Regions from separate parts of the Pelosinus sp. sgz500959 genome, predicted to be linked through region 3. Evidence: riboswitches for the same ligand, from Rfam matches in the RefSeq annotation. Region 3 holds a riboswitch; each other region holds the start of a gene.

Region 1 (12,825 bases), on a different contig from region 3:
CCCGGGAAAAGGTCCTTCCTGGGTGAGATGTAAGACACCATAGTAATTCCATCTCTTTACCTGTAAGGGATACTTGTTTGCCAAAAGTAGTGATCGTATGTTCCGTAATATTAATTTCTAATTGTGGGAATTCAATTGTATCAGCCTTAACATAGTCCATATCAGGAACACGTCTTAATACAGCATTAACCCGAGCTACAATTTCTCGAGGGTTAAAAGGTTTTGCAACATAATCATCGGCCCCGAGCTCAAGCCCCATAATACGATCCTCATCTTCAGTGCGCGCAGTTAGCATAATAATGGGTATGCGAGAAAATTTCCGTATTTCACGACAGACTTCGATACCATCAAGTATAGGCATCATAATATCTAGAATCACTAAATTAGGCTTCTTCTCTACGACTTTGCGAATGGCTTCCACACCATCAGCAGCCTCTTCAACTGCAAATCCTTCTTTTTTAAAATAAAGGTTCAGCAGCTCACGAATTTGAGCGTCATCATCTACAATGAGTAAAGTCTGTCCAACCATTATTGTCTCACCTTCTTTATAAATTATGTATATATAGCACTATAATATAAATCATATTATAGTGCTATATATATGATTTATCAAACCTTATCATTACGATCAAGATGTTAATAATACCCATATGAAAAAATAACTTTTCACCAACCTCAAATTGCTATGACAATAATATTGAAGTAACTCGCAATAAAATACAAAGGGTATTCTTATATTGAAAGGGAATGTTTGAAAAAAACCGATATTTTGTTTGTTGGAAGGTGAGAATCATGATTATTACTCGTATCATCCATGCTCCACGTCCAAGTACTGTTGCTTTATTACTGCGTCGAACGGCAAAAGAGTCAAAGAAACTAGTAGAAGATACTCATTTTGCTGCGATCGGTCTACTTCAAACTGATCTTCCTAGTTTATTTTATTATACTGATATTGGCCAGAAGGCTGGAAATGTGATTGCTATTGAAATTGTTGGCAATTGTCCTCAACATGTGAATACTATGGCTTTTTTCGGTAGTAATGAAGCGGTAAATGCTACGATGTCAGCCATTACTGCCGCTGATAAGCAAAAATAAAAAACCAACAATATGCAATCCTAAAACTAAATAAAGGACTGTGTTGAAAAAAATTCAACACAGTCCTTTATCTTTTATACATTCATCGTATCTTTTAAATGCTGCACATAAATATCTTGAATCTTAGAATTTTCTCCTAAACCACCAAGATAGACATCAACTTCAAATCCAGCTTTGAGCAACTGCGATTTAGCAGAGTCTTCTTCATCACTCGCCATATCATTTGTAACATGATCGCCAGCGACTAGCATAAATGGCATAAGAGTGACTTTTTTTATATTGTGTTTTTTTAATTTTGGGATCACATTCTCTAGAGTAGGGTAACCTTCTACCGTATAGACAAATACATGATCCAAACCTGCATCTTCGATTTTCATCTGCAAGGCAGCATAAGCTGCATTCCCAGGATGTAATCCTCCATGGCCCATAAAGACAACAGCTTCTTGATTTTGAACCTTTGGTAATTGTTCTTTAATCGCCTGAATCGCAATTAAATAATCATCTGCTTTTCCTTCTTGCCCTGTGTAATAAAGAAGCGGGCGACCAATCACAATCTTATGGAATACATTAGCATGAGCAGAATGTACAACTATTTTTTTCACCTTATCATACTCTGCACCAACAACCACATGTAGAGGTTGAATATAAATTTCTTGATAACCTTCGTCTTGCAGCCGTTGTAATGCTTCTTTTTCATTCTCAATTTGCAGACCGTCACGCGCTGCTAATCGTTTGATCACAATGCGTGATGTGAAAGCGCGGCGTACTTCATAATCAGGAAATGTTGCTTTTATTTTCTTCTCAATGCTTTCAATACTTGACTCCAGTCCACGTTGATAGGTTGTACCAAAACTAACAACTAAGATTGCTTTCTTCACAATATATAACTCCCCTTATTATATTCCATAACTAAACCACTCTAAGCTTTACATCTTCTACAAACGAGAGTTAAAAGCGGCCAAAGCCTGGTAGATAAGTATAAATAAGATTCAGATAGAGTGTTAACTCCATCTGAATCAAGTCTTGTGTGTCTTTCAGTATTGATACTTCCTTTTAAAATCCAGAATGGAATCGTCAGAACGTCAGTCGTTTATCTGTATGAAATGAATCAATACGTCTAATCAATCACTGGAATAACAGGTGCATCTTTGCTTCGTTCATTTTTATTGTATTTTCCATCGATCACATCTTTTACATGTTGTACATAAATATCTTGAATAGCTGCATTTTCACCAAGCCCGTGAAGATAGGTATCTACTTTGAATCCTGCTGCAATAAGCTGGGATTTGAATGAATCTTTCTCATCACCGGCCATATCGTTATTAGCATGATCACCTGCTACAACCATAAAAGGCATTAATGTTACTTTTTTAAATTTCTTTTCTTTTAGTGTTTCCTTAAGGTTTTCAATCGTTGGATACCCTTCAACGGTAAAAATAAATACATTATTTAGTTTACCATCTTGTAACTTTAGTTGCAATGCACCATACGCAGCATTGGATGGATTAACACCACCATGACCCATAAATGCAACAGCCTCACCTTTGCCTAATTTCGGCAATTGAGTTTTCAATGCTTCAATAGCAATCGCATAATCATCTGGCTTTCCTTCTTGTCCTACAAAATAAAGAATAGGACGGCCGAGAGAGATCTTAGAAAAACTTTTATTTTGTACATAGGTATCTACAATACGACTCACTTTTTCGTATTCATCACCAGCTTCCATGTGTAATGGTTGCACAATGACTTCTGTATACCCTTCTTTTTTCAATTTTTCTAATGCTTGTTTTTCCGTATCCATGTGTATGCCATCACGATCTGCTAATTTCTTTATAATAATGCGCGATGTAAAAGCTTGACGGACTTCATAGTCAGGAAAAGCTTGTTTAATTTTTTGTTCTACCGCATCAATTGTAACTTTCCGTGTATCGCCATAAGTTGTACCAAAACTGACCACCAAAATAGCTTTTTTACCCTCAGAAACAGCAGCAGCACTTACTTTTTGCGTCATTGTCATTCCGCCAATCATAGTTGCCGATAAAAATAAAATTCCTAATATCCACATGATTTTTTTCATCAAGATACACCTAACCTTTCAAATTTAAAAAATAAAATTTAGATTACTGACTACTGAATTGTCACTCATTCACCTCACTTATAATAACACTAAGTTTTCAACTAAACTACCGCAACTTTTTATGAAGGATCATTCCTTCATTTTATGACAGAGCATGTCGTGTTTAAAACGGTAAGATACCTACACCACACTGCACCTGACTGAAAAAGGAAGTTCCGTATCCACGGAACCAACTGTCTAACCCACGACAGCCATCGCAATAAATTGAATAATGAAAGTTTGATCTATATGCCAAGCTATGACGCACCCAAATACGAAATAGCCACATACCATAAAAAAAGTAATCTCCCGACCACAAGCCGGGAGATTACATTAAGAACATCCTAGTTATATATAAATCCCGGCGCAAAATACGCCGGGATATAAGTACAATACAACCTTGAATGGCACTTAATCCCCTCCCCATCGCTCGTGGGTAAAACGGTGATTGATAAATAGGCAGTTCTCCTGACTCTGGATCATTGCTAGCCCAAACCTTCCCAAAACTTACGTCTCAGTGGTATACCTTGGGTTTGCTCCTCATTACAGTGGCGGGACCGCGCCGGCATTACACCGGTCTTCCCTATTAAGCCCCGAAGGGCACCTATTTCAAAAATATTTAATTATGAAGTTATTCATTACAATACAAATACTAACATCAATAACTATACTCTACTTTTTATTAAATTACAATAGTCAGATAGTTAAATAATTAAATTTTCCCTAAAATCCATCATCACCATTTTGCGATCAAGTGCAATGATCTTATCGTTCTACATTATTATAAACATCCCATTCTGTGAGCATAGAGAGTTCTTCCATTCCTCGTTTAGCTGCACTGAGCAGTTCTTCTTTATCATGGGGTAAAGTACCTGCTAGCGCAATATGATTGGAAATATGATTACTGCGGAATAAACAATGAGAGGTAAGGGGTAAGTCAAGCTCACGAATGAGTTCATACAATTCACCCATACTTTCTGCAGGTGATAAAATTTCAAATTTCCCTTGTTCATATTCTTCCCGCAGTTCACTCCCACGATACATCATCAAGGTTAGAGCGCTTAACATATTGGGCTTTATCGCATTAATTGCCATCGCGGTATAGTGTGCATGTCCTTTTGAACCTGCTTTTCCTCCTAGACCTACAATCACCATAATGGATAGTTTCATGCCTGAGGCAACGACTCGCTGTCCTGCAGCAATAGACTCCTGCGCATTGACGCCTTTACAGATATGACTTAAAACTTCATCGTCACCTGATTCCATACCATAATACACTAAAGTTAGCCCAGCTTCATATAACTGCTGTAATTCCTGAGGTGTTTTACGTAAAATATCTTTTGGCCCAGCATAACAAGATACTCTGCGCAATTTAGGAAAAGTTTCTTTTAACATAGCAAGAATTTTTAATAAGGTATCCGTTGGTAAGACTAAAGCATTTCCATCAGCTAAAAATATCCGACGAATATACTCCTTATAACTAATCGCTGCATTGACTTGCGCCATGATCTCATCCATGGTACGTACACGAAAATTGACAGATCGATACATATTACAATAAGTACAACGATTATGAGAGCACCCTATGGTCACTCGCAAAATAAAACTATTTGCCTCACTCGGTGGACGAAATACCGGTCCCTCAGCAGTATCAAAATACATAATTATCACCCATTTCACTTTTCTCTTACAAAAAGATCGGTACTCGATCTCCTAGAACAATTTCATCTTCATGTACAACTGAATCATAAGCAAGTAGCTTAACACCCTTGGCAGCTGCTAGTGTTAATGCTTGAGCAAATTCTGGATCCCTTACCACATTAGGCCTAAAATAATGGACATCTTTCATTTGAATTAAAAAAAAGATCGTGCCCCCATATCCAGCCTCTACAGCTTTGATCATTTCATAAATATGTTTAGTGCCACGCGAGGTAGGGGCATCAGGAAACATCACGATTCCCTCTTCTTCAAGAGTTACACCTTTGACTTCAATAAAATTCTGCTGATGATCTGATTCAAAGTAAATATCAAATCGAGAGTTTCCATAAGTCACTTCTTTTTTCATCGCCCTGACTACGCTTATCTCTGGAATGCCTCCTGCCTGCATGGCTTCAAATACAACATGATTAGGCACCTGAGAATCCATATTAATCAATCGTTCACCTTTATACACTGCAATTAAAGAAAAGGCTGTTTTCCGCTCTGGAGTTCTTGCGGGTTCCAGAATGACGACAGCCCCAGCGATCAGTAATTCTTTGCATCTACCCGTGTTTTTTACATGAACAATGTGCTCCTTATGATTAATCAATACATGAGCAATAAAACGATTGACACGTTTTATAAAAATTCCCTGTACGATATTTGTATACTTCATTCAATAACCCCTATCGTTCTAATGAGATGTAAATAAATCAAGATATTGACCATATCCTTCTTTGACTAAGTCTTCTTTCGGAATGAAACGCAACGCCGCTGAATTGATGCAATAACGCAGCTTCGTCGATGTCGGCCCATCATTAAAAACATGACCTAAATGGGAATCTGCTTCTTTACTGCGTACTTCAATTCTGTGCATAAAATGACTATCATCAGGTTTTTCGATCAGAACTTCTGGTGATAAAGGTTTAATAAAGCTTGGCCAGCCACAGCTAGACTGATATTTATCCATTGAACTAAATAAAGGTTCACCAGATACAATATCAACGTAAATCCCGGCATGATTATGATTCCAATATTCATTATCAAAGGACGGCTCAGTTCCTTGATTTTGCGTCACTTCATATTGTAGCTTTGTAAGACGTTTTTTTAACTCTTCTTTATCTTCCCAAGATTTTTTACGATCCATTAAAGAACACCCCTTTACATTTTTATTCAGTGACCAAGTCTTCTTTATTCAATCAAGTCTTCATAACAACTCAAGTAATATTTTCATTATAATAGTAATTACAAATACTGCAACTAAAATTCTTCTTCGTAAAATATTTTACTTATAGCACCAAATTCTTCGCCACCAAATATTATATAAAAATAGTATATTTCTTATTCTATAAATACGTCCCGCGAAGGGAGCATCTCAATGAATAATGAGGATAAGCTGACATTATCTGCAGTTGATTTAGCTATGTTGGAACAACTCCACACTGATGTTGTCGATGACTTTTTGCACCCTGATAACTTATTTGCCAATGTTGTCGGGCTCGGGATCGGAGTAAAATGGAAAAACAATCAACCTACTGGTAGACCAGCACTCATGGCGCTAGTCACTCAGAAAGTAGCCTCCCATAAATTATCTAAGGTCAATTTATTGCCATCGTCACTCTATGGCATCGATATGGATGTTATTCCTGTCGGAAGATTAATGGCTAAGACTAGTAGTTCACAATTTAGCGCTGGGTCCTCTAACCTCACTGAACGTATTCGCCCAGCACAAGGCGGTTATAGCATTGGTCATGTTAGGATTACAGCTGGAACCATGGGTACATGTGTTTATGACCTACTTCCTAAAAACATAGGCATTCCGAAAAAATATTATATCTTAAGTAATAACCACGTCCTTGCGGAAGAAAACAATGCTTACCCTGGTGACCCAATTATTCAGCCAGGCCGCGTCGATGGTGGTTCCTCTCCCTTTGATACCATTGCCACCTTGAGCCGCTTTATTCCCATTGACTTTGAACCATTTATCCCTCGTTACCTGCACAATAATGTTGTCGATGCTGCAATAGCCCAAGGGCAGCTACACAACCTGAATAGAGCCATCTATTGGATGGGCCATCTTCGTGGCTGGCTACCAAAATCAAAAGTAAACGTCGGTCTATTGGTGCAAAAAACAGGTCGTACCACTGGCTTTACCCGAGGTAGAATCGTAGCAACGAATGCTACTGTTGATGTATCCTACGAAGGAGGAAAAGTAGCCCGCTTTAAAGATCAAATTGTCAATACAGCGATGACAGCTGGTGGTGATTCTGGTTCCCTGCTCATTACCCTCATCAATCATCTTCCCTTTGCAATTGGTCTTCATTTTGCCAGCTCTCCTTTCATGAGCATTGCCAATCAGATTGAAAATGTACGTTCACTACTCAAAGTAGAAATTGCTGAAAATAGCAGTGATCGATAATAAAAAAAGCTTTCACAAATTTTGCGAAAGCTTTTTTTATTATAAATCCATCTTATTTTTTATTTTTAGTAGCAATATCAAACCATACAGCAATGACTAATATGCAACCTTTCACAATATACTGCCAAAAAGTTTCAATGTTTAGCATACTCATACCATTATCTAAACTGGACATAACCAATGCTCCGACAATTGCACCGCCTACACTACCTACACCCCCTGCTAAACTAGCACCACCAATTACACAAGCAGCAATGGCATCCATTTCAGCATTTTGCCCAGCTGCAACGGATGCAGCATTCAAACGAGAAGTCAGCAGTATTCCAGCAATCGCAACTAACAATCCATGCATGGCAAACAACGTTAATGTCATTTTCGGAACGTTAATACCACATAACTTAGCGGCTTCTCCATTACCACCAATGGCATAAACTCGACGCCCAAACACTGTTCTCGTCAATATATAGGAAAATATAACGGCTAAAATAGCAAGTATGAGAACGGGAACGGGCAATCCCTGATAAGAATTAAGAACTAAGACAAATAGACCAATCAATACGGCAGCAAAAATAATCTTTACCACTTCCACCGGCATCGGCGTAATGGATAAACCATATTGGGTACGTAAATTTCTACCATTTAGAGAGTTATAAACAATTGCACCGATAGCAAGTATGCCTAGGGCTATACCAATTCCATCAATTAGATAGGCATTACCTAAAAATTTAATTTCGGGTCCAAGAGAAGCGACAGTAGTTCCTTTCGTCATCCCTACGAGTATTCCTCTGAAAACTAACAAGCCACCTAATGTCACAATGAAAGCAGGTATTTTTTTATAAGCAACTAACCAACCATTGAATAAACCAATCCCCAATCCTGCTAGGAGTGTGATCCCCATCGCTACAACACCATCAAATTTAAACCAAACATTCAAAATCGCTACGATACCACCGAGGAGCCCCATTAACGATCCTGCTGAAAGATCAATGTGTCCAGTAATGATAATAAAAACCATCCCGATGGAAAGAATACCAGTGATCGACATCTGTCTAAATAAATTGGACAAATTTCTTGATGTGAGAAAGTCTCCATTGGTCGCTACGCTAAAAATGATCCAGATCGATACTAGCGCCAGTATCATGGTGTATGTTTTTACATCAAAGTTAAAAAGTGCTTTAAATAAATTCTTTTTATTACTAGCAACTGGCACATCTTTTTTTTCTATCATAGTTGTCACTTAGCAGCCCCCCCTACAGCACAATGCATGATTTCTTCTTGACCAATGTTCTTGTTAATAAATTCGCCATTGATTCGGCCCTCATTCATTACGATAATCCGATCAGCCATACCGAGTATTTCTGATAAATCAGAGGATATCATGATAATGCCGATCCCTTCATCTGCTAACTGGTTAATCAAATTATAGATCTCATATTTGGCACCAACATCAATACCACGTGTCGGTTCATCTAAGATCAATACCTTTAATTTGCGTAACAAAAATTTTGCTAGCACAACTTTTTGTTGGTTACCACCACTCAAATTCTTAATGAAGGCATCCAAACCTGGTGCTTTTATTTTTAACTTTGCCATGTATTGATTAGCATCTGTCAGTTCTTTACAATCGTCTATGCCATCTAATCGCAAACGATAGTTGTCGATATTTGCCAATGTCATATTCTGCATCACAGACATTGATTCTATGATTCCATGGCGTTTACGATCTTCAGGAACCATGGCAATGCCTTGCTGCAGCGCATCATTGGGATGATGAATTGCTATTTTCTCACCATTTAAATACACTTCTCCACTACGTTTTCCCGAGTGAAAACCATAAATAGCCGAAACTAGTTCTGTACGTCCTGCCCCAACTAAACCTGAAAATCCTAATACTTCTCCACGTTTTAATGAAAAACTCACATTATGAATGATCTCTTTATCTGGTGCATTGACATCATACACTGTATAATTTTTGACTGAAAAAATCTCTTGATCGGTTACATGGACTTCTTTGGGATATAAATCAGCGATTTCCCGCCCGACCATCATCCTTACAATATCATCTTTAGTTAGATTCTTGATTGATTCTGATCCAATTGATTGACCATCTCTGATCGTAGTCACCGTATCTGCCAATCGGAATACCTCATCGAGTTTATGAGATATGTAAATACAAGTAACACCCTTTGCCTTCAGCTCAGCTAATATATTCATCAGAATTTCGACTTCACCTTCAGAAAGAGAGGCTGTCGGTTCATCGAGGATGAGCATTTGAGCATTTTTCGATAAGGCTTTCGCAATTTCAATTAATTGTTGCTGTCCGGTTCCCAGATGTTTGACAAGGGTATAGGGGCTAACATCTAACTTCATTTCTTTTAGAAGTTCTTGAGTTTTCGCCAACATCGCTGGTATATTAACAAACCCCTTTGAATGTAGCTCATTGCCGATAAAAACATTTTCATATACAGGCAGTTCTTTAAATAACGCCAATTCTTGGTGAATAATTGCAATACCTGCTTGTTCAGCATCAGAAATATTTCGGATCATCAAATTCTTTTGGTTGAAAACAATTTCGCCTTCATAAGTCCCATTGGGATATACACCACTTAATACTTTCATCAATGTGGACTTACCGGCACCGTTTTCACCACATAGAGCATGAATTTCTCCTTTTTTCACCTTAAATGAAACATTATTTAGGGCTTTTACTCCAGAAAATTCCTTGACAATCCCCTTCATTTCTAAAATAAATTCGTCCATTTTTATCCCCCATGTTCAAATTTAGCAGGTAAGAGAGGATGAGTCTCTCACCTGCTCTTTGAATTATCCCTTAGGCCATTTATCCTTTGGAACATTTTTGTATACTTCTTCTAATTTATTGAAACCATCTTTTATCACTGTTTCTACCATATTTTTTGCATCAACAGCAACAGGTGTCAAAAGAACGGATGGAACATCAATTTTACCATTGTTCACTACACCATCAGATTTAGGAGTTTCACCTTTTGCCAATTTAACAGCAACATCAGCCGCTGCCGTTGCCAAAAGTTTGATAGGTTTATACACTGTCATGGTTTGCAGACCTTCCACAATTCTTTGGCAAGCAGCCAGTTCAGCATCTTGACCAGAAATTGGCACCTTGCCAGCCATACCTTGCGCTGTTAATGCCTGAATTGCACCACCAGCAGTACTATCATTGGATGTAACAACAGCATCTATTTTGTTATTATTGGCAGTCAAGCCATTTTCCATAATTTTAAGTGCTTCTTCAGGTAACCAGTCTTTTGCCCATTGATCACCAATGACTTTAATATCACCTTTATCAATCAGTGGTTTTAGCACCTTCATTTGTCCTGAACGGAACATTTTTGCATTATTATCTGTAGGTGATCCTCCCATTAAGAAGTAATTTCCTTTAGGAGCCAGTTTAACAATGGATTCTGCTTGCATTTCACCAACTTTAATATTATCGAAAGAAATGTAGTAATCTACATCGGATTTTGTGATCAAGCGGTCATATGACAAAACTTTAATGCCAGCTTTATGAGCTTGCTCAATGATTGGTGCCATGGCTTCACCATTATGAGGTATGACAACCAAAACATTTACGCCTTGGGCAATTAGATTTTCACATTGTGAGAACTGAGTTTGGTCATCTCCGTTCGCTGATTGTACAACAACTTCAGCACCCAGTTCTTTTGCTTTCCCTACAAATAAATCCCGATCATGCTGCCATCTTTCGAGCCTTAAATCATCCATACTCAAACCAATTTTAATGGTTTTACCTTTTTGTGCAGTCCCCTCTTTCGCTGCTGTCGGTTCTTGTTTTGTACATCCAGCCATCATGAACAGTGAAACAATTAAAACGGACACCATAGCAAGCATTTTTACACTTTTCTTTTTAAACACAATGCTTTTCCCCCAATATTTTAATATTCCGACCACCCTGAGGTACTCAATTTAGTCTTTATATCCACTCCTTTCTTTTTTAAAATTGCCATTAAAATTCTAAAAGATATTGATTTAGAATGGCTTTTATATTTTCTTGTCTACCAGATTTATTATTGATTGGTTTATTTTGCAGCGCATAAGCTTCAAGTGTACGGAAGTTAGCTTTTCCTGAGATAATCTCTAAACCAATCCCTTCTTTAAAGCTACCATAACGGTCATCAATAATTTTTTCAAAAACTTGATCTTCAATGAGTTTGCTAGCAACTTTCAAACCTTTGGCAAAGCTATCCATACCAGCGATATGAGCTAAGAACAAATCTTCAGGCTCAAAAGATCCTCTTCTAGGTTTAGCGTCAAAATTTAAGCCACCTTTACCCAAGCCACCATTCTTCAAGATTTCATACATGGCAAGGGTCGTTTCATATAAATCTGTCGGAAATTCATCTGTATCCCAGCCAAGCATTGTATCACCTTGATTGGCATCGACAGAACCAAGAACACCATTGACTCTAGACATTCTTAATTCATGTTGGAAATTATGTGCAGCAAGAGTTGCATGATTGGCTTCAATGTTCATTTTGAAGTGATCTTTTAAGTCATATTTGCTTAAGAAAGCCATCACAGTTTGTGCATCAAAATCATATTGATGTTTAGTAGGTTCTTTTGGTTTTGGTTCAATCAGGAATTGTCCAGTATAACCAATTTCTTTGGCATAATCCACAGCCATATGCATAAATCTAGCTAAATTATCAAGCTCTAATGTAAGATCAGTGTTTAAAAGAGTTTCATACCCTTCACGACCACCCCAGAATACATAATTTTCTGTGCCTAGTTCTTTTCCTGTTTCCAGACCTTTTTTTACTTGTGCAGCGCAATATGCAAATACATCAGCGTTGCAAGTTGTGGCTGCACCATGGACAAAACGTGGATGAGAGAACATATTGACGGTGTTCCATAATACTTTTGTTTTACTCGTTTTCATATATTCTTTCATAAGAGCGATAATTGTATCTAAATTCTCGTTAGTTTCTTGTAACGTATCTCCTTCAGGAGCAATATCACGATCATGAAATGCAAAGAAAGGAACGTTTAGTTTTTCAAACAACTCAAAAGCGGCTTCCAGTCTCGCTTTCGCTTGATCCATACCAGTCAATTTATCCCACGGTCTGAGCATTGTACCACTGCCAAATGGATCAGAACCGTCCCCAGTAAAAGTATGCCAATAAGCTACAGAGAAGCGAAGCTGTTCTTCCATTGTCTTACCTGCTACTAATTCTTCTGGATTATAGTATTTAAAAGCAAATGGATTCTTAGATTTAGCACCTTCATAAGCAATTTTTCCTACATTATTAAAATATTTCATATTCTCCTCCTAGTTCTTCTTTTATTTTTATGCAAAGCGTGGGGATCATATCGTGATCTTGCTTTTACATTGTACTCATGACTTTAAATGTATCTTTAAGAGTCTCATACAACTGATGGTAAATCGGATACACACGATTGTATTTCTCAATATTTTCTTCATTAGGTTCTGTACTCCAAACAG
Region 2 (12,825 bases), on a different contig from region 3:
AATTTGCACAAAAATTGCCATCAGATTGCTCCAAAGAATGACCCATAAAAGATTGTAGCCAAACCGTGAACCTCCACTGATATTCGTACCAAAGTTGCCCGGGTCCATATAAGCAACACTGACAACGAAAGCTGGTCCAAGGTATTTGAAGAGCCCTTTGGCTTTTGATTTTATTTCTTCCCCAGGGATTGATGGTAAATGTATAGGTAGATTGGATACAATTTGATCTTCTTTCAAAATGATCACCCCTCATATTATGTGTAGTACTATCCAGCAACATGGTTAGCCGCGGCTAACATAAAAGAAAGTTGAATTATTATATTATATGCGTAGAAGGAATTTGTGCGCCTTCCATTTTGTGATACAATAGTTGTGGCTTATATGGCTCAGTAATTCAAAAGAAGGATTTTTAATTATGTTACAACTTATTAATATATCGAGTTATACATCTGATATTGATTTAATTAATAATGACCCTATTGTATTAAAGAAATTTCTAGAAGAGCATCAGATTGATGGATTAGAGCTCATGTTTTATGATGAGTGGGATGAAAGATTATATCCGAGAGAAATGCTAAAAGGAGTACACCTGCGATTTTGGCCTGCTTGGCTGGATTTTTGGCGAGGTAATAAGCGTGTATTATTAGAAGAGTTTGGCAGTGAAGAAAATATAGTAGCTTGTTATGGGGGATTAACACGTGAAGCTTGGCTTAAGGCATATCGTGCTAATATCCGAACTGCAGTTAAGACGGGGGCTCACTATTTGGTCTTTCATGTAAGCCATGCTCGTATTCAAGAATTGTTCAGTTGGCAATTTAGTGCTTCAGACAGTGAGGTTATAGAAGCAACAATTGAATTGGTCAATGAACTGGTAGATGAAATACCGCCGAATGTAGCATTACTGTTTGAAAATTTATGGTGGCCTGGACTGACGCTTAAAAATCCTGCTCTAGTCTCACGATTGCTTGATCATGTGAAACATTCTAATGTTGGGATCATGCTTGATGTCGGGCACCTAATGAACACCAATCCAGAACTAAAAACAGAGGGTGAAGGCGTTGACTACATTTTGAGTGTATTACATTCCTTGGGAGATTATCGCCGTTATGTGAGAGGCGTTCATTTACATAAATCCCTGTCAGGAGAGTATCGGCGAGAAAGTTTGTGCAAACAGGTAGAAAAATATGATATGGGTGAAATTATGAATCATGTTTTAAACATCGATCAACACCAGCCTTTTTCCACAAGTGAAGTGCAAAGACTGATTCATGAGATTAAACCTGAATTTTTAGTGCATGAATTCATGTATTCTTCTATAGAAGAATGGTCAGAGAAGATTAAGATGCAAAAAGCAGCTTTGCAGGTGAACCGATAGAAAGAAAAAGTAGAGGCAATTTTGTAATTTTGGCAGAGACTATAAGATGTGGATGTTACATGATATAATTGTATTAAAGGCAAAGCATCATTGCTTTGCCTTTAACGTTATCTTTTTTTAAGAAGGTGGATAAGCATGATCAATATAAGAGAGTATTTGCAGGACAATATTTTGATTACAGATGGTGCCATGGGTACCTATTATGCTCAACTAACTGGTAATTACGATGAATTACCAGAATATGCAAATGTTAATAATCCAAAAATCATTAAACAAATTCATAAAGAGTATATGGCGGCAGGTGCAAAATTAATCAAAACGAATACTTTTTCGGCAAATCCTCTTGCCTTAGATGTTTCAAAAGCGAAATTAAAGGAACTCATTATTGCTGGAATTGATATTGCACATGAAGTGACTGCCAATAAAAATATATTCGTGGCAGCAAGTATAGGACCGATACCAGAAATGGCTGATCATATCCACATTGATCAAGAAAAGATTATGGCTGATTATCAATTTATCGTCGATGTTTTTTTGGAGCAGGGCATCAAAATATTTATTTTTGAAACTTTTAGCGATGTAGTCAATCTTGGAGAAATTAGTAAATACATCAAGGCGAAAGATCCCAATCTATTTATCTTGACTCAATTTGCAACGACTCCAGAAGGATTTACTCGTAAAGGGATCAGTAATGAGCACATTGTAGCTGAAGTGAAAAAAACGAAAAATATTGATGCTTATGGATTTAATTGTGGTGTGGGTCCCACCCATCTTTATAATTCCTTGCAAAAAATAAATATGGGTGAGGATATTGTCGCCGTAGCCCCCAATGCAGGATATCCAGAAATTATACATGAAAGAACAGTATATATTCAAAATCCGGATTATTTTGCTGAAAAGATGAAGGAAATTGGTGAATTAGGCGTAAAAATTTTAGGTGGATGTTGTGGTACGACTCCTATTCACATTGAAAAAATGGCAGAATTAATTCATACTGGTTCAGATCGATATGTGCCCAAAGAACAAATTGTAACAAAAGAAAAAGTCATTTTTGGAGTGAATCAGTTAGATGGTTTTGCTGAAAAAGTAAAACAGGATCAGTTTGTCATCGCTGTAGAATTAGATCCACCATTTCATGCAGATGTTGAATTGATGTTAGATAATGCGCGAGTTTGCAAAGAGTCAGGTGTGGACGTGATTACGATTGCTGATTCACCCATGGGCAGAGCTCGGGTCGATTCAATCATGATTGCTGCAAAAATTAAAAGAGAGGTCGGAATTGAGGTAATTCCTCATGTATGTTGTCGAGATAAAAATTTAAATGCGTTAAAATCCTCTCTACTTGCGGGTTATGCTGAGAATATCCGCAATATATTAGCCGTAACGGGTGATCCTGTTGCCATGGCAGATAAAAATGATATAAAGAGTGTTTTCAATCTTAATTCATTTAAATTGATCGAACTGATTGCTACAATGAATCAAGAAGTATTTGCTGGACAACCGATTCATATTGGTGGGGCATTGAACTTAAACGGACTTCACCCTGAAGTTGAGGTAACGAGAATGGGTAAGAAAGTGGATAGAGGGGCTAAGTTTTTCTTGACCCAACCTATATTTGATGAGAATGTCATTCACTTATTACCACAACTCAAACAGGATGGGAAAGCTAAAATTTTGGGAGGAATCATGCCGCTGGTTAGTTATCGCAATGCTCATTTCTTGAATAATGAGGTGGCAGGAATTCGAATACCAGAACATATTTTAAACCAATTTGATAAGAATATGGCAAAAGAAGAAGCCGAACTTCTAGGAATTGAAATTGCCGTAGATCTTGCTAATAAAATGAAAGATCATGTACATGGATTTTATTTTATTACACCATTCAACCGAGTTGAAATGATTAGGAAGATTATAAAAAAACTCAATCTATAACGGACAGAAATAAGTTTTACTTGAGATTGTTAGAATTATCTTTACTCATCTGCTCTAGGATCGAGAGAAGAATGATTTGTGGTTGACAAGTTAAAATATTTGTTATAGAGTTGTAAATAGAGAACTCTGAAAATTACATATTGATGGTGTAGGTGCCCTTGGGGGCTTAATAGGGAAGTCGGTTAAAATCCGGCGCGGTCCCGCCACTGTAATGGGGAGCAAATCCATGTATATGCCACTGGGATAAAGTATCTTGGGAAGGTATGGATAAGCTACGATCCAGAGTCAGGAGAACTGCCTATATGACAATCACCGTTATGACCTGCGAGAGATGGGGAGGGGGTTCGTACAGTTGTACTGTATGTTGTGTCAAAGCGCAGTTGTGTGTTGACATGTTCATGGTTAAAGTACTGTTATAATTGTAGACATCCACATCTTCCGGTTAGTATTAACGGAAGATGTTTTTTTACGTTAATTTTCAATGAATACACAGATTTTAAGGAGGATATTATGTCAGGAATTTTTTATGGTGTTGGTGTAGGACCAGGAGATCCAGAATTACTTACTTTAAAAGCAGTAAAGGTGATACAAGCAGCCGATGTAATTATTGCTCCTAAGACTGAGAAAAAAGAAGATAGTACAGCTCTATCGATTGCTCGTCCTTATTTAAAAGAAAATGTTGAAATTTTAAAACTTGTTTTCCCTATGGTTAATGATGCTAATACCTTAACAGAAGCATGGGCAAATAATAAAGTAGCCATTCTTGCAGAACTGCAAGCTGGGAAGAAAGTTGTATTTTTGACCTTGGGTGATCCTATGTTTTATAGCACTTATATGTATATTTATCGTTTATTAAAAGAGTCTGGTTTTGGAATTGAAACAGTACCTGGCGTGCCAGCTTTTTGTGCCATTGGCAGCCAATTAGGCCAGCCTTTAGCAGAAGGAACCGATGTACTTAGCATTATTCCAGCAACGATGGAAGATGAAGATATGGATAAAATCTTGGCTTTATCGGACAATGTTGTTTTAATGAAAGTCTACAAAAATTTCACGCAAGTGGTAGAAAAATTGAATCAACATGGTTATGGTGATAATGCAGTCATGATTAGTAAATGTGGATTACCTGACGAGCAAATTAGTTATAACTTAGATGAAGTTGATGGAACGCAAGTTAATTATCTAACAACAATTTTAGCAAAAAAACGCAAACTTGGTTAATAGACCATTTATTTGCCGGAATAAATAGATGAATTTTTGCCGGATATTTTTATCCGGCATTTCTTACGAAATGAGGCTTGGCGCAAGCCAAGTTTTCTTTATTTTTACATCTGGAAGGGGTGTTTTTGTGAAACGTAAACTAATTTATTTAGCTTTTATCATTAGTATGATCAGTTTGATTTTTTCTGGGTGCAGTTCTCAGGCCAAAGAAAAAGCAATCACTCAGACGAGCACTGAATATTTACGTATAACTGATGATGCAGGGCGAACTGTAGCGCTGCCACAAAAACCACAGCGCATTGTGGTGTTGTCAACATCGTTTTTAGATGTGTTATATGGGGTTGGTGGTCAAGCTGTTGGGAGACCTAGTTCTAAGAGTCCTGCTGTTTTCCCAGCGTCGCAGAATGCATCTGAAATCGGATTTATCTACAATGTGAACAATGAACAAGTCTTAGCCTTACAGCCTGACTTAGTCATTGGTTTTCAGGGGATTCATGAAAAAATAATTCCTATTTTAGAAAGTAGTAAAATTCCTGTCGTGATGCTGAAGATGAAAACCTTTGATGATATCATAGCTAAGATAAAATTATTTGGTGATATTGTAGGCACACAGTCCGAGGCGCAACATCTAATTGATAACATGCAAGTAGAGATTAATAAAGTAATTGCAAAGTTACCTGCCCAAAGTAAAAAAGTTGTTATTTTGCATGCTACGGCTAAAAATGTCACAGTAGAGCTTGATAATAGCATTGCAGGTAATATAGCAAAAATGTTAAAAATTAAAAATATCGCATCTGGCAGTAAGCCGCTTGAAAGCGATCCAGATATCGCTCCTTATAGCTTAGAGAAATTAGTTGAGGGAGATGCAGATGCAATTTTGGTTGTGACCATGGGTAATATGACGGATATTGAAAAAAGAATGAAAAGTGATATTGCAAGTAATCCTGCGTGGGCAGGATTGCGTGCCGTAAAAAATGACCAGATATTTTTTCTGCCATCTGAACTTTTTCAATTAAATCCTGGCATTCGTTTTCATGAATCCGTAGAATATATGGCGAAAGTGATCTATCCAGAGGTTTATGGCAATGTCAAATAGAAATTTTTTTTCATATGCTGGATTGCGTGACCGAGGGATTTGGCGAATTTTTATGTTACTCATATTTACCTTATTAGCAGTTGGCGGTATTATCTTGAGTTTAACCAAAGGGGCTTTGGCGATTAGTTTACAAGATATTGTATCTGCCATTATTTCTGACCAGTCAGGAGCAAATCGACAAGTTATTTGGAATATTCGTCTTCCAAGAACCTTAGTTGGTGCTCTTGTTGGTATTAATCTGGCCCTTGCAGGAGCTATACTCCAAGGAGTGATGAAAAATCCTTTAGCTGATCCTCATATTATTGGTATTTCATCAGGAGCAGGTTTGGCGGGGGTAACGATTCTGATACTATTTCCTCATCAAGAGTATTTAGTGACTCCGATTGCTTTTGTAGGTGCTATGGCGGCGGCGATTTTTATTTATATACTTGCCTGGAAAGGCGGCATTCGTCCAGTCCGTATTATTTTAGCCGGGGTAGCCGTTTCGGCATTTTTAAACTCAGGTATTTCGGCTCTGATGGTTTTTTATAGTGATCGCGTCCATGGCGCTCTCATGTGGATGGTAGGGGGCTTATCGGCGCGTAGTTGGCCTCATATTGATATTATCTTGCCCTACACTATCGTGGGCGGGATTTTGGCACTACTTGGTGCTAGGCGACTTAATATTTTAAATTTAGGGGATGACATTGCTCGCGGTCTTGGCCTTAATGTAGAAGTGTCAAGGATTGCCTTAACAGCAGTGGCAGCTTTATTGGCAGCAAGTGCTGTCAGTGTCGTTGGACTTCTTGGGTTTGTCGGTTTGATTGTACCCCATGCGGCACGATTGTTAGTAGGTTCTGATTATCGTTATTTATTACCTGCTTCTGCTATTTTAGGCGTGGCTGTTGTTACTTTAAGTGATACCTTAGCAAGGGTGGCATTCTCCCCTCTTGAGATTCCAGTCGGTATTATTATGGCTTTTGTCGGCGCACCTTTTTTCTTGTATCTCTTAAGGAGGGATGCATAAATGACAATCATGAACACACAAAATATAGCCGTGGGGTTTGATGGGAAAAGCGTTCTAGAAAACTTAACCTTAGAAGTTGAAAAAGGACAGATTATTTCCATCTTAGGTCCGAATGGTTCAGGTAAAAGTACACTACTGAAAGTCTTATCACGCAACTTAAAACCAGATCAAGGTAATGTTTATTTAGATGGACAAAATTTGACTGAGCTGAGTAATAAAGTCATTGCCCGAAAAATGGCGGTTTTACCCCAATCACCAGAGGCTCCGAAAGATTTAACCGTGCGAGATCTAGTAGAATACGGCCGTTATCCTCATCAACAGTGGTGGCAGGGAAAGTCGCAAGAAGATGATGAGTGTGTCAGTTGGGCTTTAGTGCAAACTGGTCTTGAAGAAATGTCAGACCGGATTGTCAGCACTTTGTCTGGTGGTGAACGCCAGCGGGTGTGGATTGCCATGGCATTAGCGCAAAAACCAGAAATCCTATTACTTGATGAGCCGACGACTTATTTAGATATTTGTCATCAATTGGAAATTATGGAATTGTTGGCAGAGTTTAATCGTGTGCATAGGATTACTGTTGCTATGGTACTTCATGATATTAATCATGCTGCCCAGTATTCGGATTGTGTTGTAGTCTTACACCAAGGGAAAATTTTTGCTGTAGGCAGGCCTCAGGATGTGATTACATCACATACCTTGCGCACAGTTTTTGGCGTTGAGAGTGAAATAAAGATTGATAACTTAGGTAAACCAGTTGTACTCATTACAGGTTTAACTAAAAAAAGAGGATAGAAGTATGATTCATATTGAAGAGTTAGTTAAAAAATTTGATGATCGGATTGCGGTTAATCATTTGTCTTTGGACATTGCCCAGGGCGAAATTTTTGGATTATTGGGTCCAAATGGAGCCGGTAAAACCACAACCATTCGAATGCTCACCATGTTGACCAAGCCAACGTCAGGTAAAATTATGATCGATGGCTGTGAAGTGGCCCACGGTGGCCCCTGTGTGAAAGCTGTAATTGGCGTAGTGCCTCAGCATTTTAATTTGGATATTGATTTAACGGCATGGGAAAACCTTGAACTTCATGGCAGGCTTCATCATATGCCGGCAGAGGTTCGGAAAGAGCGAATTACTGAACTATTAGAGTATGTAGAACTCAGTGATCGTGCCAATGATATGGTGCAAAAATTTTCAGGGGGCATGAAGCGGCGTTTAATGATTGCAAGAGCTCTTCTTCATCGACCTAAAGTTTTGTTTCTAGATGAACCGACAGTAGGTCTTGATCCTCAGGTGCGCAGGCGCCTCTGGGAATTGATTCGTCGTTTAAAAGGAAAGGGACTGACTGTACTGTTAACGACTCATTATATTGAAGAAGCAGAAAGTTTATGTCAGCGAGTGGCGATTTTGGAAAAAGGCAAGTTAATTGCGCTGGATAGTCCAGTCGCCTTGTGTCAACGTTTAGGTGCTTATGTTGTAGAGTGGGATGAGGCAGATGGTTGTAAAACAAAGTTTTTTGCTGATCGTGCTATGGCTTCTGAGTTTGCTGGGACACTTACAACGACGACAACCTTACGCCAAACCAATTTGGAAGATGCATTTGTTGAATTGACAGGGCGAAAGGTGGTAGGCTAATGCTCTATGATATTTGGACAGTCTTTTGGCGGGATTGGTTAGTACTGAGGCGGCGCATTGGACGGTTTATTTTATCCCGTATGGTTTCGCCTATCTTATATCTTGTTGCCTTTGGTTGGGGACTTGGGCGTAGTATTCAAGTGAATCAAGGGAGTTATTTGGATTTTATCGTACCTGGTATTATTGCGTTAAACTCCATGAATATTAGCTTCATTTCAGTGGGTAGTCCTTTAAATATGAGTCGGTTATATCATAAAACCTTGGAAGAATATTTAATCGCGCCTATTGGTTCTGCCTCCTTTGTGATTGGTAAGGTACTGGCAGGGGCGCTGCGAGGTTTGATTTCATCCGTGATTATTATTGCCTTAGCTTATGCATTTGGTGCTCATTTAACGATTAATGTCTGGTTCTTGCTCGTCTTAACATTGAATTGTTTGGTCTTTGCTTCTATGGCATTAGTGGCCGCCATGATTATGAATTCTCATGAAGATATGGCCAATTTTAATACCTATGTACTGTTACCGATGTCATTTTTGTGTGCTACATTTTTTGTCCCAGATCATTTGCCAGTTCTCTTGGCTTGGGTGATTAAAATATTACCTCTTACACATGCAAGCCATGCCTTACGATCTATTTCTTCTGGTGGTTCAGTGCCTATGACTTCGATCTTTATGATGGTAAGCTATATTGCCTTATTTATTAGTACTGGGGTATGGCTAATGAAAAAAGTACGTGAATAAGCATGTTAGGCTTATCCACGTACTTTCTAGGGAATCAGAAAGTATTTTACTATTTTGATTGTAAGTAAAAATGACTAGAGATTTCCTCTAACTTTAAGAACTTGGCGTAAGTCAAGTTCTTTTTATTTGAGAAGTGTAAGGGCTGCTCGCGTCATAATTTCGACTCCATGAAAGAGAGCTTTTTCATCCATATCAAATTTAGGATGATGCTGGGGATAAATAATCCCCTTCTTTTCATTGCCAATACCGACGAACATAAATGCCCCAGGAACTTTTTCTAAGTATTGGGAGAAATCTTCGCCACCCATTACAGGATTGATTGTAAGAACCTTCTCGCTGCCCAGTGATTCTGCACCAGCGTCAGCAAGTACTTTGCTGATGTCGGGATGATTAATCACGGGTAGAAAACCTAAATGTTTATCAAAGGTAAAGGTAGCACCTGCTGCTTGGCAGAGGCCCATAGTGACTTGCTCAATACGATCAAAGAGGGCTGTTCTCATTGTTTCATTAAATGAACGAACTGTACCATTTAAGATGGCCGTATCAGGAATAATATTAAAAGTATCACCGGCTTTAAAGAAACCAAGGGAAATAACAGCTTGTTCCATTGGGTCAACATTGCGGCTGACAATGGTATTGAGTGCTACTGCGATTTGTGCGCCGACCAATAGGGCATCGACTGTCTGGTGTGGCATGGAGGCATGTCCACCTCGACCTTTGATTTTGATTGTAAATTCATCAGGTGAAGCCATCATGGGGCCGTAGGTAATACCGATGGTTCCAACTTCAAGGGTTTGCCAGAGATGGGTGCCAATAATGCAGTCTACGCCAACTAATGCACCATCTGCAATCATCATTTCCGCTCCGCCAGGGAAACGCTCTTCACTAGGTTGAAATAAAAGACGAATCGTCCCTGAAAATTCATTTTTTAACTCAACGAGTGTTTTGGCTACACCAATCAGCATCGCAGTATGCCCATCATGACCACAGGCATGACACACACCAGGATTTTGTGATTGGTAAGGTTGATTGCATTCATCTTGAAGTTCTAAGGCATCAATGTCAGCGCGGATTGCTACGGTCTTGCCAGGTAATTTTCCTTGTAAATCAGCAATGACACCTGTGTTAGCAATTTTTTTTGGCTGAAGTCCAAGAGCTAAGAGTTCGTCCATGATTTTCTGTTGGGTATTAAATTCCTGGGCACTCAGTTCGGGATGAATATGAAAATGACGTCGTAAATTTACAATTGAATCATAATGTTTTTCAATAAGAGCTTTGATGATCGCCAATGTCTTTACCTCCGCTTATTCTTTTATTCTCATTATATACCTGTAGGAATGAAAAGATAAGAGGGGAGAGATAAATCCATTAGCATAAAGAGAGTGATTTAAATAATGAATTTTTTAGACCTTACTTTACATTGTAAAGAGGATATGATATTATTTGCTAGATAATAATATTCTTATTAAGGAGCGTGGATTATGAAAAAAGAGTGGAAAATTTTAGTGAGTGTCAGTATTGCACTGCTCGCTGTAGTTTTATTCGCTGGATGTGCTGGAAATAAGGTAAAAAATACTGAATCAACTAGTGGTTCCAAAATAAAAGTAGTTGCGACTGTATACCCTGTATATGAGTTTGTTAAACAAGTAGGTGGAGATAAGGTCGATGTGGTCATGTTGATTCCACCAGGTGCGGAGCCTCACGATTGGGAGCCGACTGCAAAAGATATTACTCGTCTTAAGGATGCGAAAATCTTTGCTTATCATGGATCAGGATTTGAGCCCGTTGAAAAATTGCTAACGAAAGATGTATTAGGTACGACTGTGCCAGTTCAAGTGAGCAAAGGTGTGGCGAAGTTAGCCGATCACCATGATGAGGATAAACATAAAAAAGATGATCATCACAAAGAGGATAAACATGATCACGAAGGGGATTCTCATATGTGGCTTGATCCTCTAGCCGCACAGCAAGAAGTCAATAATATTCTAACAGCATTAATCGCAGCGGATGAAAAAAATGCTGCTTACTATAAAGAAAATGCTGAAAAGTTTAATAAACAATTATCAGAGCTTGACCAGGAGTATAAACAAACCTTATCGACGATTGCGCGTAAAGATATCATTACAAGCCATGAGGCTTTTGGATATTTAGCTGCTCGTTATGGACTTAATCAGGTTGGTATTATGGGCCTTTCCCCTGATGCTGAGCCGACTCCAGATAAAATGGCTGAAATTACGAAGTTTTGTCGTGAGCATAATGTGAAATACATATTCTTTGAAACCCTTGCCAGTCCTAAATTAGCCCAGACGATCGCAAAGGAAACGGGTGCAGAATTGTTAGTATTGAATCCTGTTGAAAATCTAACAGAAGAAGAAATGAAACAAGGCAAAAATTATATCATGATTATGAGAGAAAACTTAACGAATTTAGTAAAAGCATTGAAATAACATAAAATAATACCCCGATTTTATACGTTGTATAAGATCGGGGTATTGCTTTAGCTAAAGGAGTTCATTGGTATACAGTATGAAAGAGATATAACAACAACAATAAAATAGGTTGATGTGTGAGATAGACAGCAAGAGAATGTTGACCAAGCCAACTAATTACAACTTCTGGTTGGTGATGAGAAAGCTTTGGGACAGAAAAATTTTTTTTATCTCCATACAAACTTTTTCCTAAGATGATACCAGATAAGAAGACCCCATACCAGGGGAAGATTGGGTAATAGTCCATTGAAATAAAAGAATTACTTCTAAGGCCAATTGGAAAGAGATAAGGGTTACTGATGTACTGGTCAGAAAATGTCGTGCCAATGATCAGCGTTGTACAGCTTAGGATAATGAGTCCATAGATTGGTAAGCGGCGTATAAAATGAGCAGATAGTAAACTGATACCGAGAAAGTGTAAAATACCGAAGCGGATATAATAGTTTTCATTGTATAGATAAGTTACTAGGGTCAATAACATAGCCCATAAAAAAACTTTTATACCATGTCGTGTACTCTTTTTTCCAAGTGTACTACTGACACCACAAATTAACATAAAAATGATAGCTGAGAGTTTACCTTCCAGATACCAAAAGCCACTTAAATAGTCTAGAGGATAGGAATAAAAATCTTTTAAGTCCACAATGAAGTGGAAGATAATCATTAGAATAATGGCAAGACCGCGAATAAAATCAATTTCCCAAATACGATGATGAATGATCATTTTAAACCTCCCATAAGAGCTATACATCATTTTAGCCAATCAATCTGTAAAAAGCAATGGGATATAGAATTTATATCAAATGCATGAAAAAAACGCATGGATATTTTAGTGAAAAATGGAGGCATCATATTTAATTCAGGTTATATAGCAGGTTTTGAAAAAGATATATCGAAATAAACAGTGAATTGAAAAAATATAAAATTATCGATGGAATTGAGAGGGATCATTCAGAAGTGAATGAGATAAGGCGGTGGTACTGTGAATGAGGTAAAGACCATATTCGAATGCACTGAGATAACAAAACAATATAGCGAGCAAGTCGATTTTTTGCAAAAAATTATTGATACCATCCCCCAGCCAATTTTTTTTAAGAATACAAATGGTGAATACCTAGGGTGCAATCAAGCCTTTGAAAAATTTCATAGACTGACTCGGGACCAAATTATCGGAAAAACTATCTATGAAGTAACAGCTGATGATGCGGCTCAGCTTTACCATCGTCAGGATGAAGCCTTATTTAGAAAACAGGAAGTTGATGTAGAGGAAAATATAATTATTAATGATAATCGTCTTTTTGTAATGAATAAAAAGACTTATTTAAATGATCAG
Region 3 (5,155 bases):
AAAAAATCTGGTTTAATATAATTGATTAATCGTTGAACTTCACTAGTAGCAAAAGGCTGATGCTGATCTATTTGTAAGACGTGATTCATAATTTCAGTTATACTAAATTTTTCTGTCTTTCGGAGCTGGCTCTCTTTTGCATACTCTCCTGAAAGAGATTTGTGTAAATGAATACCTCGCACATAGGAACGATATTCGCCTAAATCATGTAATACAGTAAGAATATAATCAATACCCTCAGATTCCGTTTTTAACTCTTGATTGGTATTCATTAGATGTCCTGTATCCAACATGATTCCTACATTAGGGTGCTTCACACCGTTCAATAATCTAGCAGCCAATGTAGGATTTTTGAGAGTAAGTCCCGGCCACCATAAATTTTCAAATAATAGTGCTATATCTGTTGGGATCTCATCTGCTAGTTCATTAACGAGTTCAATGGTAGCTTCGATGACTTCACTGTCAGAAGAACTAAAATTCCCACTAAAAAATTCTGGTACTCTGGCATGACAAACATGAAAAACCATATATTTCGCACTGGCCTTTACTGCAGTTCGAATATTTTCTCTATAAATGTTAAGCCAATCACTACGTGTTAATCCTCCATAGCAGGCGATAATCCCTTCATTACTGCCAAACTGTTTGAGTAACTCTTGATTATCACCACGCCAAAAATCAAGCCAAGTAGGCCAAAAGCGTAGATGGACTCCTTGTACCCATTCTTTTTTATGAACAAATCGATCCCATGGCGCACAAAACATCATTTCTAATCCATCGATATGATGATGATTTAAAAAAGTCTGTAGACATTCTGCGTTATTATGAATCAGTTCATTATCACATGTATAATTAGATATATTAACAAGTTGTATCATTATCATAAATCCTTTTTTAATCGCTTGTCCCTAAAGATCGAGCAATTTTATTTTAAGGCTACCCTATCCAGTATTCTTTGCTATCATTCGATCCCTTGATTAATAACTCGTACCTTAGCGACCTTAAAACTTTCTTTTAGCATTGGTAAAAATTTTTTTTCGATGATGGAATAATACATTGCCTTACCTGTGATAAGGAGTAACAGATCTCCGCTTCTTTTTAAACTAATCAGTGAATTGATATATTTATTGAAATCCTGTTCACCAATCATCAATTTTAATTGATGCAAACCTGATGATAACTCTGGTAATTCTACAGCAATACGTTCTGTTAAAGGCGTAAATGGAACAATTGTGAAATTTGACATTATATTTTCCTCCAATTATAATTCATTTTTGTGCTTTTATATTATGTAAGCATTTAACTTATCACTAGGATCATCATAATGGTATTCAGGAGTTGATAAATAGGATTCTTTTAGTGAAATAAAAATAACTTCTTGATATCCTTCTCTTTGTAACCTTCTAAGAACCTGTTGGGTAGTATCGAGTTGCAGATCATTTTTCGGAGCTATTTTTCCAATGACAATTGGCGATGAGATAGCTCGGCGTACTTCATAATCAGGAAATTTACCCTTAATTTTATCTTCTATACTTTCCATACCAGCCTTTAAGATGTCATAATCATTTGTATTAGTACCAACAACTACAATGGCTTTTTTCATCTTATACACCTCCTAATTAAAATTTGAGATGCAAAAATCCCGGCACAAATTATGCCGGGACGAAATAAGTACAACAAAACTATGAAGCTATCGTACAAATCTCCTCCCCATCTCTCGCAGGTCAAACGGTGATTGTTATATAGGCAGTTCTCCTGACTCTGGATCATCGCTCCCCCAAACCTTCCCAAGAATTTCATCTCAGTGGCATACTATGGGTTCACTCCTCATTACAGTGGCGGGACCGTGCTGGCTTTTACCAGCTTCCCTATTAAGCCCCGAAGGGCACCTATATCATTATTATTAAATTTTAGTGATTTATCACACTAATTACTCTATAGTATCTATTGAGATTTGTCAATTATTATGATAACCTTTTTATTTTTACTGAATCTTCTTCATTATATCAATCTCTCTGTATTTTTCATTGTTGCCTCACTATGCAAAAATGCCCACTTCTTAGCTCGTCTTGCCATCTGTTTTATAAGATCTGGTATCGAATCCTCTTGACTTGTTTCATTCACAAACTGTCCGCTAGAAGGAGTACCTCCCCCGTGAGATATGTTATATCCTTCTAGTACAGGTACACCTAATTGATTTAAAAAAGTTTTATCAACGGGACGTCGTTTTGTTAAAGAAAATTCAAAACAATTGATGAGCACATCAATAATTGGTATACCGTGGTCATAAAAATATTTTTCGACAGTTTCATTAATACTAGGTATATTTTTATCATTATTACCGAACCAATGACTAAAAATTCCAATGACATTTAAATCTATTTTCTCTATTTCGTCAATTAACATACTGTAATTCCCTGTATCTCCCTTCACCCACTCATCGCGAGAAAAGATAATACCGACTGTCAGCCTTTTCCTTTGACAAAATTGATGATGATATCTTTTAGTATTTGTAAATACTTGGTTTGCCAGAGGGTGAAAAATACCATTCCATACTAAAGATCGGGACATTGGATCATCACACTCTTGCTGTGAATAATGCTGTAGTCCCCCATAAAGTAGATGACTACGTCTTATATTTTCCTTATAGGTAGTAGTTAACATATTATATCTCTCCTAAAGTAAAAAATCTCCATACTTAAGAAAGTTATGGAGATTCTGTAATGATTTATAGCAAATAAAATCCCAACGTAAAAATACGTCAAGATGAAATAAGCACAATAAATAAATCTGACTCTGGATCATTGCTCGCCCACACCTTCCCAAGACTTTCCTCTCAGTGGCATACTATGGGTTCACTCCTCATTACAGTGGCGGGACCGTGCTGGCTTTTACCAGCTTCCCTATTAAGCCCCGAAGGGCACCTACATCATTTGATATTTATTTGTGATATTTTTCACTTTATAGTAAATTGAAAACGTTGTCAAGACTTTTTTTGAGATGATGTGAGGCAACCTTATATGTTTTAGTAGTAACAAAAACACCTTCGCCCCTTTGAGATATAAAACTCCCAGTACAACATGTACTGGTTGAAATTCAGTGGTGAAATCACACTGAATTTCAACCAGCTTCCCGAATAAACTCTAGAAAGTATCTTAGGACAAGAATACTAGAATTGTTGTGTATAACCTAGACGATAAGAACGTGGCAATGCGTAATATGGTGTCGTACTATGAGTATTAATATCACGACGATCCAGTAAATTATCAATGGATAGATTAATGGTTTTATTCTGATCCATTGCGTAAGCTACTGTCAGATTCACCGGTAATTGAGGTTTGTCCGTATATGCCCGATCTCCTAAATAGCTCGCAGTTAGATTGCTTGTCCAACGATCATATTGATATTTCAATGACGTGTTAAATTGCACTCTACCATATTGTGAAATCCACTGATTCCCACTATAAATTTCCGGATTCCCATAACTAGCTCCTACTACATAACTAAAAGCTTTGTTAAGCTGTTTTTGATAACTCATTTCAATACCCGTATTACGAAAAGGTATATTTTCTGGTATGTAATATGGATCAGCATTGGTACCATGATTTACATATTTAATAGCATCATAATCCATGTTAAACACGGCAACTTTGATCGAACTATCTTTTCCTTCCCATTTTAAACCGGTTTCATAGTTCCATCCTTCTTCCGGTTTAAGATCTGCATTTGCCCCAGAAATAGTGCCAGCAGTATCATATAATTGATTAAATCCAGGCATTTTAAAAGATTTTCCTGCATTGATATACCAGGTTTTATTTTCTTCAAGCTTTTTTAAAACCTGCAATTGTGGGCAGAAAGCAGAAAGTGTATCACTATTATTTTTTACATATTCTTGGCGAACACCTAAAATCACCGTTGTGTCTTCACTTACTTTTTTACTACCTTGCAAAAACATAGAATATCCATCCCTAGACTCATTAAAATTGACTGCCGAAGCTATTGGTAACATCACTTTTTTACGATAATTTTCCCGGGAGTAGCCAATACCACCTAAAAAAGTAGCAAAAGAAGTTTCCCAGTTGGTTTGAGCATCTATTCCATATTCAGAAAATTTATACTTTTCACTATTACTATGTACTTTACTAGTATTTAGCCCAGTATATTTGTTATATTCTCGGTCCTGTACATTAGTGTAAACATTTATATCCCATTTATCACCATCATAATGCAAACGAGCATAATCTTTTACATCATCATATAAAGATGATTGCGTTTTCACATTCCAATTTATATTGGAAGTCGTGCCTGAATATTTATCAAAAGAATATTCATTTTCTACATGCTCATGGGTAAAAGTCAGCTGATCACTCACCTTATAAGACCATTGGAAAGAATTTTTATCGCTACCACCAGTACCATATCCAGTATCAGAGAGCCCCTTAACAAGCCCAATTTTCTGTTCTACTGCCGTTATATTAAACTTTCCGTCTTGCAAAGATAAACTATGGTTCTTCTGTCCAAAATTCCCCTGTGAATAGGTTATACTATTCTTAATATCTTTTTTGGTAATTACATTAATGACTCCGCCAAAAGCATCTGCTCCATATAAAACAGAAGCAGCACCTTTAACGATTTCCACTCGTTCAACATTTTGTACTGGTATGTCTTCTAAATTATAGTAGCCATCCATATTTATTTTTACACCATTTATTAATACCAAGGTTCCTTTTTCGGAACCTCTCATCACGGCTTTAGATGTCATCCCAGCCCATGATTGTCCCCCTGGTCCCATAGAATGGTAAATAATCCCTTCCGTATAACGTAGAGCCTCTAGTATATTCGCTGCTCCAGTTCCTTTTAATTGTTCTTCTGTATAAACAGTTACATAAGCAGGAGTTTCCAAATCTTTACTTTCAATCTTGAGAGCTGTGACAATTATTTGGTCTAGACTAAAGGTTTCGCTTGCTTCTGCGCATACACTAGGTAATAATAGACCAGCAGCTAAAGCAGTGCAAATCATTTTACTAAGTAATTTATGTTTCATATTTTCATTCTCCTCTACGTATCTCTTTCTTTAAATGAGCATCAAAAATCTCCAATGGTCAGTTTTATGCTATAAAAAATATTGCTTACTTTTATAAAATAGCTAATGTAGGTC

What was found. A riboswitch is a leader RNA that binds a small molecule or an ion and turns the genes downstream of it on or off. The one in region 3 is predicted to bind cobalamin.
Region 1: another riboswitch for cobalamin. It lies ahead of ACAN52_RS19880 (sirohydrochlorin cobaltochelatase); the one in region 3 lies ahead of ACAN52_RS04220 (cobaltochelatase subunit CobN).
Region 2: another riboswitch for cobalamin. It lies ahead of cobI (precorrin-2 C(20)-methyltransferase); the one in region 3 lies ahead of ACAN52_RS04220 (cobaltochelatase subunit CobN).

Annotation. Positions count from the first base shown of each region.
Region 1 covers NZ_JBGJZL010000018.1:44,241-57,065, forward strand. Annotated here, with positions in the region: gene ACAN52_RS19865 (response regulator) at 1-529, opposite strand, end outside; gene ACAN52_RS19870 (hypothetical protein) at 793-1,095, shown strand; gene ACAN52_RS19875 (sirohydrochlorin cobaltochelatase) at 1,170-1,976, opposite strand; gene ACAN52_RS19880 (sirohydrochlorin cobaltochelatase) at 2,213-3,172, opposite strand; cobalamin riboswitch at 3,652-3,834, opposite strand; gene ACAN52_RS19885 (radical SAM protein) at 3,977-4,873, opposite strand; gene sfsA (DNA/RNA nuclease SfsA) at 4,899-5,585, opposite strand; partial or broken gene msrB (peptide-methionine (R)-S-oxide reductase MsrB) at 5,604-6,047, opposite strand; gene ACAN52_RS19900 (hypothetical protein) at 6,288-7,328, shown strand; gene ACAN52_RS19905 (sugar ABC transporter permease) at 7,381-8,556, opposite strand; gene ACAN52_RS19910 (xylose ABC transporter ATP-binding protein) at 8,562-10,088, opposite strand; gene xylF (D-xylose ABC transporter substrate-binding protein) at 10,152-11,237, opposite strand; gene xylA (xylose isomerase) at 11,329-12,642, opposite strand; gene xylB (xylulokinase) at 12,707-12,825, opposite strand, start outside.
Region 2 covers NZ_JBGJZL010000006.1:173,111-185,935, reverse strand. Annotated here, with positions in the region: gene ACAN52_RS11460 (Nramp family divalent metal transporter) at 1-237, opposite strand, end outside; gene ACAN52_RS11455 (sugar phosphate isomerase/epimerase family protein) at 416-1,375, shown strand; gene ACAN52_RS11450 (bifunctional homocysteine S-methyltransferase/methylenetetrahydrofolate reductase) at 1,511-3,307, shown strand; cobalamin riboswitch at 3,441-3,624, shown strand; gene cobI (precorrin-2 C(20)-methyltransferase) at 3,818-4,525, shown strand; gene ACAN52_RS11440 (ABC transporter substrate-binding protein) at 4,653-5,621, shown strand; gene ACAN52_RS11435 (FecCD family ABC transporter permease) at 5,611-6,627, shown strand; gene ACAN52_RS11430 (ABC transporter ATP-binding protein) at 6,628-7,419, shown strand; gene ACAN52_RS11425 (ABC transporter ATP-binding protein) at 7,424-8,263, shown strand; gene ACAN52_RS11420 (ABC transporter permease) at 8,263-9,003, shown strand; gene ACAN52_RS11415 (M20 family metallopeptidase) at 9,126-10,292, opposite strand; gene ACAN52_RS11410 (metal ABC transporter substrate-binding protein) at 10,485-11,450, shown strand; gene ACAN52_RS11405 (heparan-alpha-glucosaminide N-acetyltransferase) at 11,515-12,216, opposite strand; gene ACAN52_RS11400 (PAS domain S-box protein) at 12,475-12,825, shown strand, end outside.
Region 3 covers NZ_JBGJZL010000002.1:322,023-327,177, forward strand. Annotated here, with positions in the region: gene ACAN52_RS04205 (sugar phosphate isomerase/epimerase family protein) at 1-875, opposite strand, end outside; gene ACAN52_RS04210 (hypothetical protein) at 959-1,243, opposite strand; gene ACAN52_RS04215 (sirohydrochlorin cobaltochelatase) at 1,280-1,600, opposite strand; cobalamin riboswitch at 1,725-1,905, opposite strand; gene ACAN52_RS04220 (cobaltochelatase subunit CobN) at 1,999-2,661, opposite strand; cobalamin riboswitch at 2,763-2,940, opposite strand; gene ACAN52_RS04225 (TonB-dependent receptor plug domain-containing protein) at 3,167-5,041, opposite strand.